DNA from 3 places in the Mesorhizobium sp. M0983 genome. Region 1 is predicted to be linked to each of the others. Evidence: predicted binding sites of a transcription regulator. Region 1 holds the regulator's gene; each other region holds the start of a gene.
The links. The regulator LexA, encoded in region 1, represses DNA repair genes until DNA is damaged. The targets are predictions, from matches to a motif close to TGTTCNNNNTGTGTTCNG.
Positions count from the first base shown of each region.

Region 2: a site for LexA is predicted at 1,764-1,781, ahead of NKH71_RS11370 (2'-5' RNA ligase family protein). Genes of this name have one in related genera too.
Region 3: a site for LexA is predicted at 3,399-3,416, ahead of NKH71_RS26140 (single-stranded DNA-binding protein). Genes of this name have one in related genera too.

Region 1 covers NZ_JAMYNH010000018.1:85,485-92,909, reverse strand. Annotated here, with positions in the region: gene gltX (glutamate--tRNA ligase) at 38-1,459, opposite strand; gene NKH71_RS25890 (ComEC/Rec2 family competence protein) at 1,556-4,021, shown strand; gene lexA (transcriptional repressor LexA) at 4,015-4,746, opposite strand; gene NKH71_RS25880 (hypothetical protein) at 4,705-5,031, shown strand; gene kynU (kynureninase) at 5,217-6,464, shown strand; gene NKH71_RS25870 (hormone-sensitive lipase) at 6,560-7,390, shown strand; gene NKH71_RS25865 (molybdopterin molybdotransferase MoeA) at 7,398-7,425, opposite strand, start outside.
Region 2 covers NZ_JAMYNH010000005.1:9,876-17,300, reverse strand. Annotated here, with positions in the region: gene NKH71_RS11385 (ArsC family reductase) at 1-59, opposite strand, end outside; gene NKH71_RS11380 (ArsR/SmtB family transcription factor) at 234-584, shown strand; gene NKH71_RS11375 (SRPBCC family protein) at 587-1,066, shown strand; gene NKH71_RS11370 (2'-5' RNA ligase family protein) at 1,084-1,719, opposite strand; gene NKH71_RS11365 (ABC transporter ATP-binding protein) at 1,940-3,025, opposite strand; gene NKH71_RS11360 (cupin domain-containing protein) at 3,015-3,623, opposite strand; gene NKH71_RS11355 (ABC transporter substrate-binding protein) at 3,803-4,873, opposite strand; gene NKH71_RS11350 (ABC transporter permease) at 4,858-5,736, opposite strand; gene NKH71_RS11345 (ABC transporter permease) at 5,733-6,620, opposite strand; gene NKH71_RS11340 (NAD(P)/FAD-dependent oxidoreductase) at 6,705-7,425, opposite strand, start outside.
Region 3 covers NZ_JAMYNH010000019.1:36,031-43,455, forward strand. Annotated here, with positions in the region: gene uvrA (excinuclease ABC subunit UvrA) at 1-295, opposite strand, end outside; gene NKH71_RS26115 (hypothetical protein) at 993-1,286, opposite strand; gene NKH71_RS26120 (ATP-dependent Clp protease proteolytic subunit) at 1,371-1,976, opposite strand; gene NKH71_RS26125 (SRPBCC family protein) at 2,003-2,527, opposite strand; gene NKH71_RS26130 (ArsR/SmtB family transcription factor) at 2,524-2,838, opposite strand; gene NKH71_RS26135 (cupin domain-containing protein) at 2,920-3,309, opposite strand; gene NKH71_RS26140 (single-stranded DNA-binding protein) at 3,518-4,030, shown strand; gene NKH71_RS26145 (OsmC family protein) at 4,153-4,575, shown strand; gene NKH71_RS26150 (MarC family protein) at 4,584-5,213, opposite strand; gene NKH71_RS26155 (hypothetical protein) at 5,288-5,818, opposite strand; gene NKH71_RS26160 (helix-turn-helix transcriptional regulator) at 5,905-6,729, shown strand; gene gyrA (DNA gyrase subunit A) at 6,878-7,425, shown strand, end outside.

The DNA.
Region 1 (7,425 bases):
ACACACCTTTCAATGCCAATCTTCTTGGGCCAGTTTCCTAATCGATTTGATCGGCAATCCGCGCCAGGCCTTCCTCGCGGCCAAGCACGGCCAGCACATCGAAGACGCCGGGCGAGGTGCTTTTGCCGGTGAGCGCGGCGCGCAGAGGTTGGGCCACGGCGCCGAGTTTGTGGCCGCCGGCCTGCGCATAGTCGCGGATCGCGGCTTCCGCCGAGGCGGCAGACCAGTCCGAAATCGTGGCCAGTGCCGCATGAGCGCCCCGCAGGATCGCGCGCGCCTCACCGCTGAGCAGCGCCGCCGCCTTCTCGTCGACCGGCATCGGCCGCTCGACGAACAGGAATGCAGCCCCTTCAACAAGTTCGACCAGCGTCTTGGCGCGCTCCTTCAGGCCTGGCAAAGCGGCAAGCAATTGCGCCTTGCGTCTGTCGTCGAGGCTAGCTGCGATCGCCGGACCGCCGTCGAGATAGGGCAGAGTGGCGATGAAGATGTCGAGCAGCGCCGCGTCGTTCATGCGGCGCATGTGCACGCCGTTCAGCGCCTCGAGCTTGGCGAAGTCGAAACGGGCGGCGCCCTTGTTGACGTCGCCAATGTCGAACCATGCGATCATGTTGGCGATCGACATGATCTCATCGTCGCCGTGGCTCCAGCCAAGCCTCGCCAGATAATTGAGCAGCGCCTCCGGCAGGTAGCCCATGGCGCGATAGGCCTCGACGCCGAGCGCACCGTGCCGTTTCGACAGCTTGGCGCCGTCGGCACCGTGGATCAGCGGGATATGCGACATCGACGGCACCTCCCACCCCATGGCATGGTAGATCACCGTCTGGCGGGCGGCGTTGGTCAAATGGTCGTCGCCGCGGATGATGTGGGTGACGCCCATGTCGTGATCGTCGACGACGACGGCATGCATGTAGGTCGGGTTGCCGTCCGAGCGCAGAATAATGAAATCGTCGAGATCCTTGTTGGGAAAGCGCACGTCGCCCTGGACGCGGTCATGCACAACCGTCTCGCCGTCTGTCGGCGCCTTGATGCGGATCGCCCCCTTGGCGCCGGCCGGCGCCTCGGAGGGGTCGCGGTCGCGCCAGCGGCCGTCATAGCGGGGAGGCAGCCCCTTGGCTCGTGCGCTCTCGCGCATTGCCTCCAACTCGGCAGGCGTCGCGTAACAATAATAGGCCTTGCCCATGCGAACGAGTTCCTCGGCCACCTCGCGATGGCGCGGCGCACGCTCGAACTGCGACACCGGCTCACCGTCCCATGTCAGGCCAAGCCAGGAAAGCCCGTCGAGGATGGCCGCGGTTGCCGCATCGGTGGAACGCTCGCGGTCGGTGTCCTCGATGCGCAGCAGCATCGTGCCGGCTGTGTGCTTGGCATACAGCCAGTTGAACAGCGCCGTGCGCGCCCCGCCAATATGCAGATAGCCGGTGGGCGAGGGGGCAAAACGGGTGACGACCTTGTCGGGCATGGAACTCTCAGGCAGGCGAAGGAAGTGGGTTTGCGGACTTTCGCGCGTTGCGCGTTCATGTAGCATAGGAGGTCGAGGGCGCAAGGGGCAGACCCGATGGCTGTGCGAGGCCGTGGTGCGGGCGAGGGCGAGGACGTTGGCAGCGGCGTCAGCGAACGCTTGCTGTTTGCCGCGCCCGTGCCTGTCCTGCCGGCACCCGCATTGCTGCCGGTTCCACGCTTTGATGCCCCGTCGCTGCCGGCGAGCGACCCAGCAACGGTTCTCGTGCCCGCGGCCGAGCCCATCGTGCGCCTACGCCGGCGTTTCCGCCTCCCGTCACCGTCCCGTATCCGCAACGGCGTAACCTCGGCGGTCGGCCTGGAGCTCGACCGTGGGGTTGCCTTCCTGCTGGTGCCGGTGTTCCTCGCATGCGGGGTGATCGTATATTTTGCGCTGGCGGTGGAGCCGGCCTTTCCACAGCCGATCGCAATCGTCGCCTTGGCAGCCCTCTGTGCCGTCGCCTCGCGGTCGTGGCCCAGAACCCGCCTGTGCTTCATGGCGGCGTTGCTCTGCGCGCTTGGCGTGCTTGCCGCCAAGGTCGAGACCTGGCGTGTCGGAACGCATATGCTCGGTTCCGAAATCTCAACGCGCCTCACGGGTCGCGTCGTATCGTTCGAGCCCATGGCGAGCGGCCGCATCAGGCTGACGATCGATGTGATCTCAACCGCCAGGCCGACACTGCGCTACATGCCGGAACGGGTCCGCGTTTCGGCGATGAAAATACCGGCTGAGCTGACCGCCGGTTCCGAGATCGCCGGCTATGTGCGGCTGCTGCCGCCGACCGGGCCGGTGCGGCCCGACAGCTATGATTTCTCCTTCGACAGCTATTTCGCCGGTATCGGCGGCAGCGGCTTTTTTCTCGGCAATCCGAAAGTCGTGTCGTCGGGCAGCATGCCGCTTGCCGCGCGGCTTTCTTCCTCGATCGAAGACGCGCGCGAATCCATCGCCGACCATATCCGCAGCCGCATCGGCGGCGCCGAGGGCGAGATTGCTGCTGCGCTGATCGTCGGCGTGCGCGCCGGCATTCCCGAGGAGATCAACGAAGCGATGCGGCGTACAGGCATCTATCACATCATCTCCATCTCGGGGCTGCATATGGCGTTGGTCGCCGGCACCATCATGGCGCTGCTACGCGGCACCTTTGCGTTGTTTCCCGATTTCTCATCGCGACGGCCGGTCAAGAAATATGCCGCGGCCGCCGCGCTTTTTTCGATTGCGGCCTACCTCGTCTTTTCCGGCATTGTGGTGGCGGCCGAACGCAGCTTCATCATGCTGGCGGTGATGCTTATCGCCGTGCTGTTCGACCGGGCCGCGCTCACCATGCGCAACCTGGCGATCTCGGCCATCGCGGTCATTCTGGTGTCGCCGCACGAGGTGGTCGGTCCGAGCTTCCAGATGTCCTTCGCCGCGACGGCGGCCCTTGTCGGCGCCTATGCAGGCTGGTCCGATTACCGCGCCGGCGGGGCCACCACGCCGCCGCCCCGGCGGTCGCCGCTACGCTTTGCCACTAGAAAGGTACTGCTGGGCATGGGCGGCCTGGCGATGACCTCGATCATTGCAGGGAGCGCCACGGCGCTTTTCGCCATATGGCATTTCCAGCGCGTGGCGCCGCTCAGCCTGTTCGCCAATCTGGCCATCATGCCTATCATCTCACTGGTCGTCATGCCCTTCGCCGTCCTCAGTGCGCTGGCGATGCCGTTCGGCGCGGATGGGCCTTTCCTCTACGTGATGGGCAAGGGGCTGACGGCGATGATCGCCCTGTCCGGGTGGATCTCCGAGCGCTCGCCGATCGATGCGGTCGGGCTGATTTCGCTGAGATCTGTCCTTTTGGTGACGATCGCCCTCGTCATTGCCAGCATGGCGACGACCTGGTTGCGGCTCGTGGCCCTTCCTTTTGCGCTCGCCGGCTTGCTAACGACAACGCAGACGCGCGTACCCGATGTATTGATCTCGGAGGACGCACGGCTCGTCGCGCTGCCGATCGGCAGCGGTGAACTCGCGGTCAACCGGGCACGCCCGAATGAGTTCACCATCGACAACTGGAAACGCGCGCTCACATCAGAGGCTATCGTCGCGCCGGAAACACCTGGAAAGAACGATCCGCAATTCGACATTGCCGATCCGGCCGACTTACCGCCGGGCATGCCGTTCATTTGCACGGACGGTCTCTGCCTTGCCAGGCATCCATCCGGCGCGATCATCGCGCTAGCCAATGACCGCGATACTGCACGGCCAGCCTGCGCCTTTGCCAGCTTGATCGTCATCGACGACGCCACCGCCCATAATCCCTGCTACTACGACCGGCTGGTCCTCGTCGTCACCAAACGGCAACTGGCGCGCGCGGGAAGTGCGGCCGTCTATTTCGATCCACAAGCGGCAACACGCGCCGAAATCCGCTTCGCCGTCGAAAAATCATACCGGCCCTGGCACGTGCAGCGGAAATTTTCCCGCGCGGCGCGGGGCATGCCGCCATACCGCAGAGCCGACAAGCCAAAAGCCGGCGCCAAGGGCGCAGCTCAGTAGCGGCGGATCAGCCCAACGAGCTTGCCCTGCACCTTGACCCTGTCTGGTCCGAAGATGCGCGTCTCGTAGGCCGGATTGGCGGCTTCCAGGGCGATCGAGGCGCCCTTGCGGCGGAACCGCTTCAGCGTCGCTTCTTCCTCGTCGACCAGTGCCACCACGATCTCACCGGGGCTCGCCGTATCGGCATTGCGGATGATCACCGTGTCGCCGTCGAAAATGCCAGCCTCGATCATCGAATCGCCTTTGACCTCCAGCGCATAATGCTCGCCGCCCATGATCATGTCCGGCGGCACCGAGATCGAATGCGTCTGGTGCTGGATGGCATCGATCGGCACACCGGCGGCGATGCGGCCCATCACCGGGATCGACACGGCGGCGACGACATCGTCGTCATTGCCGGCTGCAGGCATGCGCGACGATGTCGGCTTGCCCTGCCGAGGACCTTGCCCAAGACTGCCCTGGATGACGCTCGGCGAGAACTTGCGTGCCGCATTTAGGCCGGGGGCGATCGAATCGGGCAGGCGCAGCACCTCCAGTGCACGGGCCCGGTTGGGCAAACGGCGAATGAAGCCGCGCTCCTCCAGCGCCGTAATCAGCCGGTGGATTCCCGATTTGGAAGCCAGGTCGAGCGCTTCCTTCATCTCGTCGAAGGAGGGCGGGATACCGCTTTCCTTCAGCCTTTCGTGGATGAACATAAGCAGTTCGTGTTGTTTGCGTGTCAGCATAGCGACCCCCAACAGAATCAGAAAACAAACCCAGAACAAACACTATCTGTTCCAGTTGTGTTCCGCAACTGTTTAAAGTTTAATGAATGTGTTAGGGCTCGGGAAACGATACCACTCACCAAACCGGAACGCTGCATTTTCACCGCCGCGGGCGTCATCGCCTTGATTCTGCTTTCGTTTGCGGCCTCTGGGTTCCCAGAAGGCGGCACTGGTATCGGCCGTCAGCCGGCAAAGGGCACGGAATTGAAGCCGTATCGACTGTGCGGTTTGGTCAATGCACCGTGAACGAAACGAACTCAAAACGCCAACCTTGGGTTGGCTTGGCTCCTGGTTTCCACCGCGTGGTCAGGCAACTTGTCGCCGGTGGAGCCTTGCTGCGCGATACCAGGTAATGGAGAACCGCTCGTGACCGATGGATGCCGTCGATGCGTGTCCGGCGTTGCGGTGAATCTTGGGGGAGCAGACAAATCATGACAGGAATTCGCGATCTCGTTGCCATAAGGGCGATGGATGCTGCAGATCCGCTGCGCGCGATGCGCGACCGCTTTGTGCTGCCGCAAGGAGTGATCTATCTCGACGGCAATTCGCTAGGGGCCGCTTCGCGTGCAGCTTTCGATGAATTGAGCAAGGCAGCGACCGAAGAATGGGCGCATGATCTCATCCGCGCCTGGAACACGGCCGGCTGGTTCAACATGCCGCTCGAACTCGGCGACCAGCTCGGGCGCCTGATCGGTGCCGCGGCCGGCCAGACGGTGGTCTGCGACACGACATCGGTCAACATCTACAAGCTGCTGCACGCCGCCATGGCCATGCGGCCGGAGCGGCAGGTCATCGTCGCCGAGGGCGACAGTTTTCCGACAGACCTCTACATGGCTGAGGGTGTGGTTTCGACGCGAAAAGATACGCTGCTGTGCCTCTCGGGGGTCGACGCGCCGAGCATCGAAGAGCTGATCGACGAACGCACCGCCGTGGTGCTGGTCAACCACGTCAACTACAAGTCGGGCGAACTGCGCGACATGCCGGCGCTGACGCGCAGGGCCCAGGAAGCCGGGGCGATGATCGTCTGGGATCTCTGCCACACCGCCGGTGCGATGCCAGTCGAGCTCGACACGGCAAACGCCGATTTTGCCGTTGGCTGCACCTACAAATATCTGAATGGCGGACCGGGCGCGCCTGCCTTCATCTATGCGGCTGAGCGGCATCTTGCCGACATCCAGCAGCCGCTCACCGGCTGGTGGGGCCATGCACGGCCCTTCGCCTTCGAGCCAGGCTATGCGGCCGGCACCGGCATCCGCCGGTTTCTGTGCGGCACCCAGCCGGTCCTGTCGATGCGCACGCTGAAGGGCGCGCTCGACATCTGGAACGATGTCGACATGACGGCGGTGCGCAAGAAGAGCATCGCGCTGGCTGATCTGTTCATCGAGCTCGTCGAGGCAAAGTGCGGCACTTACGGGCTAACGCTCGAAAGCACGCGCGACGGGGAAAAACGCGGCAGCCAGATTTCATTCATGCACGAGCATGGCTACCAGATCATGCGCGCGCTGATCGAACGTGGCGTGATCGGCGATTTTCGCGCGCCATCGACCATGCGCTTCGGCTTCACCCCGCTCTATGTCGGCTATGCCGATGTCTGGCAGGCCGTCGAAGTGCTTGAGGACATCCTGCGCACCGGTGCGTGGAAGGATGCGCGCTTCGCCATCAAGGCGGCTGTCACTTGAGATTGATGCGAGAGCTGGAATCGTGAGGCTGGCGACGACGCCCCGCGCGATGCTCACGCTCGTTGCAAGGCCATATTGCCAGGGGAGGGCGCAGGGTGTTCGAACGTCACATTGCCGATTGGGACAACGCCTATGCCAACGGCGCCAACATAGCCGGCAGCGATCGCTGGCCGGCGGCCTGGGTCGAGCCCGCGCGGGTTTTTCGCGACGTGCTTTCGACCGAGGGCCGGGCGCGGCTCGACATGGCCTATGGCCATGGCCCACGCAACCGGCTCGATCTTTTCCTGCCGGCCACCAAGCCCAAGGGGCTCGTGGTGTTCGTCCATGGCGGCTACTGGATGGCATTCGACAAGAGTTTCTGGTCGCATCTTGCCGCTGGCGCTGTTGATCGCGGCTATGCCGTGGCGATGCCGTCCTACACGCTCTGTCCGCAGATGCGCATTGGCGGCATCGTCAAGGAAGTCGGCGCGGCGATCGGCAAGGCGGCGGGGATGGTCGCAGGGCCGCTGATGCTGACCGGACACTCGGCCGGTGGCCATCTTGTTAGCCGGATGGTTACGACGACGACGCCGCTGGCGCCCGAAATTGTCCGGCGCATTCGCCATGTCGTATCGATCTCGGGTGTGCACGATTTGCGCCCGATCATGCGCACCGGCATGAACGAGACGCTGGCGATCGATGAGGCCGAGGCGCAGGCCGAAAGCCCGGTGCTGCTGCGCCCGATGGACAAGGCCCGCCTGACCTGCTGGGCCGGCGGCGGCGAGCGCGCCGAATTCCTGCGCCAGAGCGCGTTGCTGGCCAACATCTGGATCGGCCTGGGTGCCGCGACCAGTTCGGTGGTCGAGCCTGACCGGCATCATTTCAACATCATCGACGGTTTGGCCGATCCAGACCATCCGCTGACCCGGACCTTGATCTCGGAGTGAGGCAGGTTCAGCGTAGCATCAGCACGTCGCAAGCG
Region 2 (7,425 bases), on a different contig from region 1:
CAGGAACGCGCCTTCTTGACCGTATCGCAATTGGTGATGCCGTACATGGTGATCGTCAAAACGCTTCCTCGGATCGGTCGAATCTGATGGCACCCTAAAACCGTGCCTCTCACTTTTCCAGCTGCCTTGCCAGGCATCCGTGATTTTTGCGCTTGCCAATAGTAAGGAATTTTCCTAACTATTGTCCCGAGCTAATTTTGGTCACGCGGAATGGCCGAGGCAAGGAAATGACCATGACGAGCCTGCAGACCGAAAGCCCCCCACCGATCGACGGCATTTTCCGTGCGCTCGCCGATCCGACCCGGCGGCGCGTGGTCGAGCGGCTGAACCGAAGCCCCGCCTCGGTCAGCGAGCTTGCCCAGCCGTTCGAGATGGCCCTGCCATCCTTCATCGAGCATCTCAGGGTTTTGGAAGGCTGCGGGCTGGTGCGTTCGGAGAAGGCCGGCCGCGTCAGGACCTACCGGCTTGCGCCGGAGCCGCTGAAGCTCGCGGAAAGCTGGCTGGCCGAGCAGCGTGAGCTGTGGGAGCGCCGTCTCGACCAGTTCGACGACTACGTGCTGAAACTCAAGGAGACAGACAGATGAATATGGTCGCGTTTTTTCAACCCGATCCGAAGCTCGACCTCGTGCTCGAACGGACGATCGAGGCGCCACGAGAACTGCTGTGGACGGCCTTGACGAAGCCCGAGCATGTCCGCCAATGGTTCACGCCGAAGCCGTGGATCATCACCGATTGCGAGATCGACCTGCGGCCCGGCGGTCTGTTCCGCACCCGCATGCAGTCGCCCGACGGCAAGGAGGTCAACGACAGGCGTTGCTGCTACCTCGAGATCGTCCAGAACGAGCGGCTGGTGTGGACCGATGCGCTGCTGCCCGGCTACCGGCCGTCAGGCGACCCATTCATCACAGCCGTCATATCGCTGCAATCGCAGGGCGAGGCGACGCGCTACACCGCGACCGCTATCCACCGCGACGAAGCCACGCGCAACAGCCACGAGGAGATGGGCTTTTACGACGGCTGGGGCACGGTGGCGGATCAGTTGGCGGGCTACGTCAAGACGATCTGAGGGGACCCTGGCTTGGCTCACATTGCGGCCACGGAATCGTCGTGGCCGTTCAACCGCCAGCGCCCGAGCTCTTCGTACCGGCCTTGCCGGATCAGACTGCGGATGAGCACAAAGTCACGTACGGTCCAGCTGATGGGTTCGATCGCCCGTTCTCGAACCCTTTGAACCCGCAATTTGTCACGAAGCAATGTAACATGAGGTTCAAAGGAGCTCCCCACAAAGGGCTTCAGCGGGCTGTCGGCGATCAGGGCGGTAAGATTGCGCCAGAACGCTTGCAGCGGCGGGACGCCGTCGCTGCCACGCAGCACCAACGCACCGCCGCCGAAAGCCGACAACCGATCGAACGACACCTCAAACGGTTTCGCCTGGACCATCGAGGCGACGTGGCGGGCGATTTCGACCAATTCCTCCGGCAGTCCATCATAATCGCCGAGCCCAACAAGCGAGATGTGCAGGCGTTCTGCCGGAAACGCTTGCCCTCGCAGTCCCGATTCTCGCCGCCAGACGGCTGCCCGGCGTGCAAGCGGCACGGCGATCGTGCTTTCAAGAAGAATGGCGAAGAACAGTCGGTCGTTCCAGCGCCGATCCAGTTCCTGCCAGTTGAAAACGGCTTGGCCGTTTTCGGTGATCCTGAATGCGGGCAGCTCATTCATGTCATTGCTCCTCTAAAAAGCCATTCCCGCCCAGCCAAGCAGAATAGAACAAAAAGAGAACAAATCAACGGAAATGATACGAGCGCTGGTGCTGGCAGCATCAATGCTCGCAACCACATTTCGGTCGGCCGTATGTTGATGGCTCAGGCGCCGTAGCCGATGATGCCCTTGATCTCGAGGAAATCGTGGATCGCCCGGTCGGCGTATTCGCGGCCGTTGCCTAGCTGGACAGCATAGGGCAGTTGGCGCCACGGCGCAGGCTGATATGCGCCACGTCGCCGACGCTGAATTGAAAACCCTCCGCCCGGCGCGGCGCGTCGATCACCACCTGTGTCCCCTGCCCCAGCTCTGCATGAAGGCGCAAGGTGCGGCCGTGAAAGACGATGCTGTTCACCCGCACCGGTGCAGTACCGGCCGCGGCCTCTGTCGTCGCCAAAAGGTCCTCCGGACGCACGCCGATGGTGCGCACCGTGCCCTCGCCAGGCAGTTCGCCCGTCTCCGAAACCGCTTCCAGCGGCAGGGCGCCGGCGGCGAACCGCAAGCGCTCGCCGTCACGGCCGACGAAGCGCGACTGCAGAAGGTTCATCGTGCCGATGAAGCTGGCAACGAATTTGGTGGCGGGCCGGTCGTAGAGGGTCGCCGGCGGCGCAATCTGCTCGATGCGGCCTTTGTTCATGACGACGATGCGATCAGAGATCGACAGCGCCTCGGTCTGGTCGTGCGTGACCATGACGAAAGTGGTGCCGAGGCGCGACTGCAGTCGCTTCAATTCGACCTGCATCTGTTCGCGCAGATGCGCATCGAGCGCCGACAACGGCTCGTCGAGCAGCAGCACGCGCGGTTCGCAGACGATGGCGCGGGCAAGCGCGACGCGCTGGCGCTGGCCACCCGACAATTCGGACACGCGGGCGCCGAGCTTTTCAGCAAGGCCGACCATGTCGAGCGCTGCGCCGACGCGCTTTGCCTGTTCGGCACCGGAGAGCTTGCGCAGCGACAAGCCGAAGCCGACATTTTCGGCGACGTTCATGTGCGGGAACAGCGCGTAGTCCTGGAATACGGTATTGACCGGACGGTCGAAGGGCCTGAGCGCACTGATGTCGCGGCCTTCGAGCAGAACCTTGCCGCTCGACGGGCTTTCGAAGCCGGCGATGACCCGCAGGCTGGTGGTCTTGCCGCAGCCGGATGGTCCGAGCAGGGTCAGGAACTCGCCGCGCGAAATATCGAGATCGACGGCATCGAGCCCGACGATGCTGCCGGGGAATATCTTGGAGACCTTGTCCAGCCGGACGAGCGGATCAGGCGCCATCGCGAACCTCGGACGGTTTGGTCGTGTTGACCCACAGGATCTGGCAGCGCTCGCTGCCCGGATTGCGGAAGGCATGCAGCAAGGTGCTCTTGAAGGCGAAGCTGTCGCCGGCCTTCAGGCCGTATCTGGTCGAATCGACCACCAGCTCGACCTCGCCCGAAAGGACGAACCCGAATTCATGGCCTGCATGGGCGTAGGCTTCGGCGGTGCCGCCACCGGCCTCCACCGTCACCAGCATGCCGGTCAGCGTAGCGGCCGGCGGCGACAGCAGTGCCTTGGCAATGCCTTCCGACTTGACCGGGATCTGCCGCCGGCTGTTGGCGCGCACACAATAAAGATCGTTGCCGGCGTCGTTGCCGTCGGCGATCAGCGCGGACGGCTCGATGTCGAGGGCGGCGGCGAGCGGCCAGATCACTCGGACCCGCAATGACGACATGCCGCGCTCGATCTGGCTCAGCGCTCCGATCGAGACGCCGGCTTTGGCTGCAAGTTCGGCCAGCGAGAGATTACGCTCCAGCCTTAGCGCCCGCACGCGCCGGCCGACCCTGACGTCGGCGTCGTCCTTCGGCTTCTCAGCCGCTTCGTCCAGCATGTCCATTCGTTCGTCCTTGTTTGGTAAGGTTTCCCCTTCTCCCCTTGTGGGAGGAGGTGGATAGGCGCGAAGCGCCGAAACGGATGAGGGGTGTTGGGCGGAGTGCCGTCGGTGCCATCTGGAACACCCCTCATCCGTCGCCTTCGGCGACACCTTCTCCCCAAGGGGAGAAGGAAGAAGCAGGCTCAGCCGCCCGCCTTGACCTTCTCGAACATCTTGGCGAGTTCATCATTCTGTTTCATCGGCCCGGTGAAGATGGTGGTCTTCAGCATCACTTCCGGATCGGACGGCAGCTGCAATTTCTCCAGCTCCTCCTTCGGCACGGCAGCGAAAGCCGACCTGGTCGAGCTGCCATAGCCGTAGGCCTGGATCAGGTATTTGCCTGAGTCCGTTTCCAGCCGGCTGTTGATGAAGTCATAGGCGAGGTCGACGTTCTTTGCATCCTTGAGCATGACGAAACCACAAGCCCAGGTAAGCATGCCTTCCTTCGGCTTCATGAACTCGACAGGCACGCCTTGCTTCTTCAGCGACGTGGCCGATGCGTTCCAGGTCATGGCGGCGACCAACTGCCCGCTCGCCAGCGCCTGTTCAACCGATGTCATGTCGGTGGTGTAGTTCGAGAGCAGCGGGCGCTGCTCGCGCAGTTTCTCCGCAACCTTGTCCATCTGTTCCGCCGTCATGTCGAATGGATTGACGCCGGCAAGAAGGGCCGCCACCACCGGAGTATCGTGGACGGCATCGATGGTCGCCATGCGCCCGGCATATTGCTTGTCCCAGAGCAGGTTCCAGCTCGCTTCCGGGTTCTTCACCAGATCGGTGCGGTAGAGAATCGAGGTGTTGCCCCAGTCCCACGGCACCATCCAGACCTTGCCGTCGCCGGCCTGCAGGTCGGGCAGGTTCTTGAAGACCGGGAAGATCGAATCCCAGTTCTTGATGCGCTTGGTGTCGATCGGCTGCAGCAGGCCTTCCTTGTTCCAGCGCGCCACCTTGTCATAGCATGGGTGCGCGACATCGGGGCGGAAGCCGGCCTTGACCTTGGTGAAGGCGTCATCGTCGTCGCCGAACATCGAGGCTTCGACACCATCGGGGTGCACGGCGAGGAAGCTCTTGTTGAAGTCGGGCAGCTCATAGCCCGACCAGGTGAAATATTGCAGCTTGTCGCCGGCAAAGGCGACAGTCGACGCAAGCGCCAGTGCGAAGGCGGCCAGTCCGGTTTTCGCTGCCTTTGTCGTTATCGATTTCAGGTCGAATGCCATTGCAGTTCTCCTCTTTCGGTTTCTTCTGGTTTTGACAGGCTGGCGGGCGCTGACCGCCGGGTGGCAGCGAGCCCGCGATGGCGCAGGATTTCGGCGAGTGCGGCGGTGACGAAGGACACGGCCAGGATCGCCGTGCCCAGCGCCATGACGGTCGGCAGCGATTTTGGGAAGCGCAGCTGGCTCCAGATATAAAGCGGCAGCGTCGGCTCGGTGCCGGCAAGGAAGAAGGCGACGATGAACTCGTCGAACGAGCTCAGGAAGGCCAGCATGAACGCCGAAATAATGGCGGGCAGGCTGAGTGGCAGCATCACCCGCCTGAAGGTCGTCCAGTCGGAGGCGCCCAGGTCGAGTGCTGCCTCACGGATGGTCTTCGGAATGACGGCGAAGCGGCTGCGCATGACCACCACCGTCGCCGGCAGCGCCACCAATATGTGGCCGAGCACAATGGCAATGCGCGACGGCCCAAAGCCGGCGAGGTTGACCAGGATGAGCAGCGATATGCCGACGATGACGCCTGGGATCAGGATCGGCAGCCGCGCTATGGCACTGATGGTGGCGGCCAGCGGCGAGCGTCCGTAGAGGTCCATATAGGACACCGTGATGCCACAGAGCGTGGCGCCGGTGGCGGCAATGGCGCCGATGACGAGGCTGTTGGCGAGCGCACCGGACAGCGCCGAATTGCCTAACAGCGTGCCGTACCATTCAAGCGTAAAGCCTTGCAGGGGAAATGCCGCCTGGACGGAATTGTTGAAGGAAAACAGCGGGATCAGCAATATCGGCAAATACAGGAACACCAGATAGGCAAGGACATAGGCACCGAGCCAGCCGCCGCCCTGCCTTGCATCGATACGCGTCCCGTTCATGTGCGGCTGCTGTATCGGCGGTCGGCGAAGCGCACCACCAGCACCACGGCGAGAATGACCAGCATGACGGCGACGGCGAGTGCGGCGCCGAACGGCCAGTCATTGGCCTTGCCGAACTCGGCCTGGATCAGTGTGCCGATCATCGTGCTGGCAGGGCCGCCGACCAGCGCCGGGGTGACGTAGTCGCCGACGGTCGGCACAAAAACGACGAGGGCCGCAGCCAGCACGCCAGGCATCGAATTGGGCAGCACGACGCGGCGGAAGCTGGTGAACGGTTTTGCGCCGAGATCGGAAGCGGCTTCGAGCAGCGATTTCGGGATCGTGTCTAGCGCCACGTAGATGGGCAGGATAGCGAATGGCGCATAAGCGTGGGCGAGCGTGACGACGACTGCTGCCGGCGTATTCAAGAACGCCAATGTCGGCTCCGACCAGATGCCGCTTTCAATCAGCGCCGAGTTCAGCACGCCATTATAGGCAAGCACTATCTTCCAGGCGAAGACGCGCAGGAGATAGCTGGTCCAGAACGGCAGGGTCAGCAGGAACAGCAGCAGCCCACGCCGCCGCCCGGCATGGAAAGCCAGATAATAGGCGACGGGATAGGCGGTGACGACGGTTGCGAGCGTGACCAGGCCGGCGATGCCCAGCGAGCGCAGCGTCACCGTCCAGTACAGTGGATCGGTGGCCACAGTGACGAAATTCGCAAGGGTAAAACCAGCCCCCAGCAGCGAGCCGTCATTGCCGCGGAAGGCAAGGAAGAACACCAAGCCAAGGGCGAAAAGGATCAGCAGAAAGGTGACCAGCCCGCCGGGCAGCAGCATAGCGAAACGGAAGCCTGGCGAAGACCGGGTTTCCGGCAGCGGCTGCGTTGCGGCAATGGTCGACATTGACTGTCCGTCGAAATTTGAAATCGACTAAGCTTTTTTCATATTGGTGAAACTGTCAAGCTGTTTCACGCTTGGGAATGAAAGTCAGCGTTCGAACGCGTCCAGCATCCGGTACCAGGCGATGGTCGCGGCAACGCCGACCTGCCGAAACGCGTGAAAAGGGATCGGCCGGATCGGCGATATCGGGAACGGCAATTGCCTGGTGTCGCCGCTCGACAGATAGGAGGCGATGCGCTCGCCAAGCGCGGTCATCAGGCCGATGCCGCGGCCCTGGCAGCCGACGACCGCCAGGAGACCCTTCTCTGGCTCGTGGATATGCGGGAGATGGTCCGGCGTCATTGCCACCCTGCCGAACCACCGCTTTTCAATGGCAATGTCTGACAGCGCCGGATAAAGCCGCAGCAGAGCGCGTTCAAGATGCGCCCAGTCGGCCGGGCCGTTCGGCAAAGCCATGCGGCCGCGCCCGCCGAGCACCAGCCGGCCGTCGGCACTCTTGCGGTAATAGACGAGGATGCGGCGCGAATCCGAAACCGCCTGCCCTTCCGGCAGGATCGCCGCAGCGAGATTGGACGATAGCGGCGCTGTCGCGATCTGGAAGGAATGCAGCGGAACGATCGTCTCGGCGAGGCCGGGGAGCAGGCCGCCGGTATAGGCGTTGGTCGCCAGAACGACCACCTTGGCCTTCAGTTCGGCGCCGCTTTCCGCCGAAACGTGCCAAATGCCAGCATCCTTGCTGATCTGCATCACGTTCTGGCGTTCGGCGATCTTCACGCCCGCCGCGGCAGCGACGCGCGCCAGTTCCGAC
Region 3 (7,425 bases), on a different contig from region 1:
AGCGCGGGTTCCTCGAGGTGGTCTTCTGCTCGATGGAGATGGCCGGCGACAGGCCGTCGATCTGGTCGACGTCCGGCTTCTGCATCATCTCGAGGAATTGCCGTGCGTAGGCCGAAAGGCTCTCGACATAGCGGCGCTGGCCTTCGGCATAGATGGTGTCGAAGGCAAGCGACGACTTGCCGGACCCCGACAGCCCGGTCATGACGATCAGGCTGTCACGCGGCAGGTCGAGATCGACATTCTTCAGATTGTGTTCGCGTGCCCCGCGAATGGAGAGATATTTATGGTCGGCCATCGCCGGTCGCCGCCTCAGAATCTGGAATTCGTGGGATGGGCGGGTTTTCCCGACCATCCCCTATGTAGGTAATTTCGCCGCCTTTTCGAGAGACGCCACAACTCTCGACCAAAGCGTTTAACCGCCTTTCGCGCGAACGGGCAAGCGGAAAGAACAAAGGCCGAACACGCTCCTGACAAAAGCTGCCCGTACAGCCGGCTTCACAAAGCGTCTCGCGATCACATTTTTCGGTAATCGGCTATTCAAGGTTGACGTCCATGCGTCACGGGGGCAGACTCCAAACGTCAACGAAGCCGGCCGTCTTTCGATGGCCTCGCGGCCTGGGGCTAGCCTGCGAGACGCCGCGGGTTATGCGATGAGCGCTTCGACGACGACAGTCACAATGAACAGAAGGAGTGCAGAGGCATGACTCCACCGGATAGTTCCTTGAGGCTCCACGTGTCGCTGGAGCCGCGGCAGGTATAAGTGGCCAGGTCAGGCGTTTTGCGCTATCTGCCAACGTTGACTTGCCGATCCCCACAACAATCAGAGACTGCTAGTCGGATCGTCGGCTGAATGCCGCGAAGCATCCGAAATAAAAAGCCGGCAGTACACTCCCGGCAATTTGGATTTTAGATCCAAGAAGCCCCGTCAGTTGCACAAGCAATGGCGGGGCTGTTCGTTTGAAGCGCACATTTGTGGTGCATACCAGGCGAACTTAGCGGCTGGGAGGCCTGATCCCGCCGGTGGCGACATCGATGGTGATGCTACCGGAAATCCGAACTTCGGTATCGCCGATCTTGAATGTGCCGTAGCCGCTGCTGGGAACCGCCCCGTCGGGCTCGGGCTGCAGCGCTGGCTCGGCGATGCGATAGTCGCTGGTCACACCGGGCAGGGCGCCCCTTTGCGCCGACGTCGAATTATCTTGGGCAAATGCCGTGCCCACCAGCATGTTCGTGCCCACAATGGCGGCAATGGCAAGGTATAGGCTGGGTGAACGGCTGGCGGTCATCACCTGACTATAGTGCGGCGATAGCGCCGAAGCCAGACCGGCGGCGCTGAAAGTTGCCGGCCCTTATATCGCTTCGAAGGTGCTTCACGCGGCCTGTTTGCGAGTGTCGAAAACATGGTCGACGAGGCCCCAATCCTTGGCCTCCTGCGCGGTCATGAAAAAGTCGCGGTCGAGCGTGCGTTCCACTTCTTTGTAGGTGCGGCCGCAATGCTGGGCGTAAAGATCGGTCATGCGCCGCTTGGTGCGAAGGATGCCCTCGGCATGGCGCTGGATGTCGGAGGCCTGGCCCTGGAAACCGCCGAGAGGCTGATGCAGCACGATGCTGGCGTTGGGCAATGCGATGCGCCGCCCCGGCGTGCCCGCCATCAAGAGGAACGAGGCCATCGAGGCGGCGAAGCCCATACAAACGGTGGAGACCGGGCAGCTGATGTACTGCATCGTGTCGTAGATGGCGAAACCGCTGGTCACCACGCCGCCCGGCGAGTTGATGTAGAGCGAGACCTCCTTGTCGGGATTGTCGGATTCCAGCGACAGAAGCTGGGCGCAGACCAGCGCCGAGGTGCCGTCGTCGATCGGGCCGTTGATGAAGACGATGCGCTCGCGCAGCAGCCGCGAAAATATGTCGAAGGCGCGTTCGCCGCGGCTCGACTGCTCGATCACCATCGGCACCAGATTGGCAAGGCCGCTCATCGTTTCTCTCCGTTGACTATTGTCGTTCAGGCCGCGCGCAGGAAGAGGCGCGGGATGTTGGCGGCGATCTGCTTGTGCCTGGGATTGCGCGCTTCAAACGAAAGCCGACAGCCGGCGCCTGCCATCGCGATCTCCGGCATCGCTGCCCGAGCAAAACCATCATGGACGATGCGCAGATGCGTGCCGCCGGAAACGGTGCGATCGAGCGTAAAGGTGACGATGCTGTCCACCGGGCTGTCGTCCATTGGGCTGTCCACCGGGCTGCCGTGCGGCGCCTGCGTATCGCCGGGCGCCGGCCGTTCCCGCCAGGAATAGCGCAGCAGCCGTCCGGGATCGGCGTCGAGGATTTCGCATTCGATCGGCGCCTCCGGCGCTTTAAAGGCAAAGCGGCTACCGATCTTTGGTTCAATGTCGTTCGGCATCATCCAGGCCGCGAGCAGGTCCGGCACCGTCAGCGCCCGCCACACCTTTTCCGGCGGCTCCGGCAGCTCGCACTCGAACTCGATCTTGTCTGCCGCCATTTCCGCGCGTTCTTTGCCTCGGCTGGTCATTGGTCCATGTCCTTCAAAACCGTCTTGAGCCTTTCGATGCGCTCTGGCCAGAACGCGCGGTAGCGTTCGATCCAGCCGAGCAGTGGCGCAAGCCCCTTCGGATCGGCGCGGTAATAGGCGTTGCGACCGGCCCGGCGCTCGACCACGAGGCCGGCGCCGCGCAGCACGGCGAGGTGTTGCGATACCGCCGGCTGCGATACCGGCATGCCAGTGCGCAGTTCCGACACCGTCATCTCGCCGCCGGCGAGCCGCTCATAGACGGCGCGACGCGTCGGATCGGCCAGTGCCCGAAAAATCTCTGCTTCGATCATGTCAAAAGCATAAGTCGATACTTATCGGTTTGGCAAGCCGTGTTTTTAAGACAGGCGGTGTTTTTTAAGACGGGCGAGGTTTTACAAACTCGCTGGAAGCCAGCGTCTCACCATGTCAGGGGATCCGTTGAACGTCGCCTCGAAAACTGGTGACGCGAGCACGGCATGGATATGAAGCATTTCGGAGCCGACGTTTCGGAAGCCATGTCGCCTGCGCGCGGCAACAACAAGCGACTGTCCGGCAGTCAAGACGACATGCTCTTCGTCGATCCACATCTCGGCCTTGCCAGCGATGACGGTAAGCACTTCCTCGACCGGGTGCCAATGTGTCGGGGCGCCAACCGCTGGTTCGACCCATTGTTCGAATATGCAAAGTTGAGTTGCGCCGTTGCGGGCCGAGACATGCATTCGGGTCTTTACCCCCGCCCGCCATTCTTCTTGCGGCTGATCGTCATGCGCGACCGTCTTCATGCGTTCGCCTCGATCCCATGGTCTGTGGAAATTCGACGCCAAGACACTACTTCTTACTGACAACTATTGACAGTGCAGGGCCTGTACTATAGAACGAAAAGAGAACAAAAACGTTGTGGGAAAAGGCAGCGACGGCAGGCAGGGCTTATCCATAGCCTGTAAGGTGCAGCGACAGAAATCTGGTTTCGGATGAGCGCGGAGAAGTATCATGGCGGGTAGCGTCAACAAGGTCATTCTGGTGGGCAACCTCGGGGCGGACCCTGAAATCCGCCGCCTGAATTCGGGTGACCCGGTTGTCAACATCCGCATCGCGACGTCGGAAAGCTGGCGCGACAAGACGTCCGGAGAGCGCAAGGAAAAGACCGAGTGGCACAATGTCGTGATCTTCAACGATCAGATCGCCAAGGTGGCCGAGCAGTATCTGAAGAAGGGCATGAAAGTCTACGTCGAGGGCCAGTTGCAGACGCGCAAGTGGCAGGACCAAACCGGCAATGACCGCTATACGACCGAAATCGTGCTGCAGAAATTCCGCGGCGAGCTGCAGATGCTCGATGCACGGGGCGAGGGCGGCGGCCAGGTCGGCAACTATGCCGGTGGTGGTGCCAGCCGCGGGTCCGATTTCGGCCAGTCCGGCCCGGGCGAAAGTTTCAATCGCGGTGGCGCCAACAAGGGCACCGGCGGTGGTTCGTCGCGCGAACTGGACGACGAAATCCCGTTCTGATTTCTCGGGGCGGACTGCCCTTGCGGCGAAAAGCGCCAGCACCTTGGCCACGAAATGGCGTCCCGAAAATCTGTCTTGGATTTTCGGGACGTTGTGCGTTTGAGCGGTGAAAGGACGGATCAGTGAAAGCAAGGGTCAAATGGGTCGAGGAGCGCACTTTCGTCGGCGAGTCCGCCAGTGGGCACAAGCTGGTGCTAGGCACTGCGTTCGGGCCGGAGGGCAAGACGCCGGGGCCGAGCCCAATGGAGCTGGTGCTGATCGGCACCGGCGGCTGTTCGGCTTATGACGTGGTCCATATCCTGGAAAAGGGGCGCGAGGCGGTCGAAGATTGCGTCGTCGAACTCGATGCCGACCGTGCAGAAGCCGATCCCAAGGTGTTCACCCGCATCCACATGCATTTCGTCGTCAAAGGCCGGGCGCTGTCGCACGACAAGGTAAAGCGCGCGATCGAGCTTTCGATCGAGAAATACTGCTCGGCCTCGGCAATGATGGCCAAGACCGCCGTGATCACCCATGACTTCGAAGTGATCGAGACGGCGAAGTAGGGCGGTTCCTACGTCGCCATCAGTGCCTTGATGCCGTCGGCGACGAACTGCACGGCGAGCGCCGCCAGTATGACGCCAAGCAGCCGCGTGAGGATCGAACGGCCGGTCTGGCCGAGGATACGGTCGATGCGCTCTGACAGCACGAACACCAGGTAGGTGATGACAAGGCAGATCGCGATGATGCCGACAAGTGCTGTCTGCGCGCTAAAACCCTGAAACGAGCTTGAGAGCAGGACGGTCGCCGAAATCGCGCCGGGACCCGCAATAAGCGGGATCGCCAGCGGAAAGGCGGCGATGTTGTGGATCATGTCCCTGGTGATGGCGACATCGCCGATCTTCTCCTTGCGGTCCTGCCGGCGCTCGAACACCATTTCGAAGGCGATGAAGAACAGCAGAAAGCCGCCGGCGACGCGGAAGGCCGGCAGGGTGATGCCGAAGACTGACAGGATCGACGCCCCGGCGACTGCGAACAACGCCATCACCAGGAAGGCGATGACCGAGGCGCGCACGGAGACCTGGTTGCGCTCCTCGCGGTTCATGCCGCGGGTCACGGCGAGGAAGAGCGGCGCCAGGCCGGGCGGATCGATCGTCACCAGTATGGTGACGAAGGCGTTGAACAGGCTGTCGAAGCTCGGCATGCTGACCCTCCCCGCCGGCAATGCCGGATAACGGGATTGGTAGAGCAAAGCGGTGCCAGTGGAAACCGTGCGGATCAGGGGCTGGCGGCGCGCCGCGCCAGAAACTCGACTTCGACACACCAGGTGGCGCCGTCGTCATATGAGCGCTCGCCCAGCCAGCGGAAGGAATCTCCGGTGATCCGGGAAAAGCTCCAGCGTACCGAAGCGCCGGTGCCGTCTGCGCCCAATTGGACGATCGTGTCGCCTTCGACGCGGCCCAGCTGGCGGCTGTAATACTGGTTGCGCGGGTCGCTCCAGAAGATGTGCCAGGCGTCGACGCCTGAGTCATAGACGCGCAACGTCGTACCATAGAAGGTCCATTTGCCGAGCGACGGCGAGGGGCCGGCGTCGCGAGCGGGCAGGATCCATACGTCCTGGATCGCGCGGCCCTCGAGCACCCAGCCGAAATGCACTTCGCCGCGCCCGGTCAGCACCTGGCCGTCCTCGAGATGGCGCGTGGCGTCGAACGTCCAGGCGCCGACGAAGCGGCCATAAAGGTTCAGTTTCTCGGCAAGGGCCGGTACGGGCCCATCGCTGTGCAGGGCCTTGGCAAAGGAATTGGACATGGCTTCGCTCTCATCTTGTCAGGAGACCGGTAAGCATAGAGGCCGACCGGGGTTCTGCGCTTGGGAAAAATTGCTATGTTTCGGCGATGACGACGAGCGCGCATAGGCTGGCGTCGGGCCGAGGCTGGCAGGTGTTGGATGTCGTCTGCACCGCTAGTGCCGCCGACAGGCCATTCGAGGAGGAGCATCGGGATTTCTGCGTCGCCGCCGTGACCAGCGGCACGTTCCGCTATCGTGCGCGCCAGGGCACGGCGATGCTGGCGCCGGGCGCGCTCCTGCTCGGCAATCCCGGCACCTGCTACGAATGCGGGCATGAGCATGGCACCGGCGACCGCTGCCTCTCCTTCCATTTCGGACTGGCCTATATGGAGCGGATCGTCGCCGACGCGGGCGCAAAGCAGCTTGATTTCAGCATGCCGCGCCTGCCGCCTTTGTCGGCGCTGGTGCCGCTGCTCGCCGAAGCGGAGGCGGCGCGCGAGATGGCCGACACCGGCGCGTTCGAGGAACTCGCCCTGCGCATTGCCGGCGCAGCCGTGACAGCGGCTTGCGGCGATACGGATCGGGGACGGGCGCCAAGTCGCCGTGACCAGAAGCGTGTCGCCGAAGCGGTGCGCCGCATCGAAATCGATGCCGACCGGCCGATCTCGCTTGCCGAACTCGCCGACGAGACCGCCACCAGCCCTTACCATTTCCTGCGCACCTTCCGGCACGTTGCCGGCATGACGCCCTATCAGTTCCTGCTGAGAGCGCGGCTGCACAGGGCAGCCGTGCGGCTGCGGACGTCAGATCAGGCGATCTCGGCGATCGCCTTTGCGGCGGGATTCAACGATCTATCAACCTTCAACCGCCGTTTCCGGCGGCTGATGGGCGAGACGCCGGGAACTTATCGCGCCCGCCGGCGACGCTCGTGAAAGGGTGCCACGGCCATATCGTCGCAATTGGTGTATCCTTTTGAATTTGCCGCTAAAAACGACACTGGAAAACTGCCGCGATTATTGGAGTTTCGGGCCGGCTTCCTATATAAGCACCAAGTGATTCCTGATTAGATTGTGATCCGATTTGACCGACCAAAAGACACCGCGCGGCGCCGACGGCGGCCCCACCGGCATCGAGCCGATATCCATCATCGAGGAGATGCAGCGCTCCTATCTCGATTACGCCATGAGCGTAATCGTCAGCCGTGCGCTGCCGGACGTGCGCGACGGCCTCAAGCCGGTGCATCGCCGCATCCTCTACGCCGCCTATGAGAGCGGCTATCACTGGAACCGCAAATATGTGAAATCGGCACGCCCGGTCGCCGACGTGATGGGTAAATACCATCCGCATGGCGACGCCTCGATCTATGACGCTTTGGTGCGCATGGCGCAGGATTGGTCGCTGCGCGTTCCGCTGATCGACGGGCAGGGCAATTTCGGCTCGATCGACGGCGATCCGCCGGCGGCGATGCGCTACACGGAATCGCGGCTGACCAAGGTCGCGCATGAGTTGCTGGAAGACATCGACAAGGACACCGTCGATTTCCAGGACACTTACGATGCGTCGGGCAGCGAACCGAAAGTCCTGCCGGCGCGCTTCCCGAACCTGTTGGTCAACGGCTCCGGCGGTAT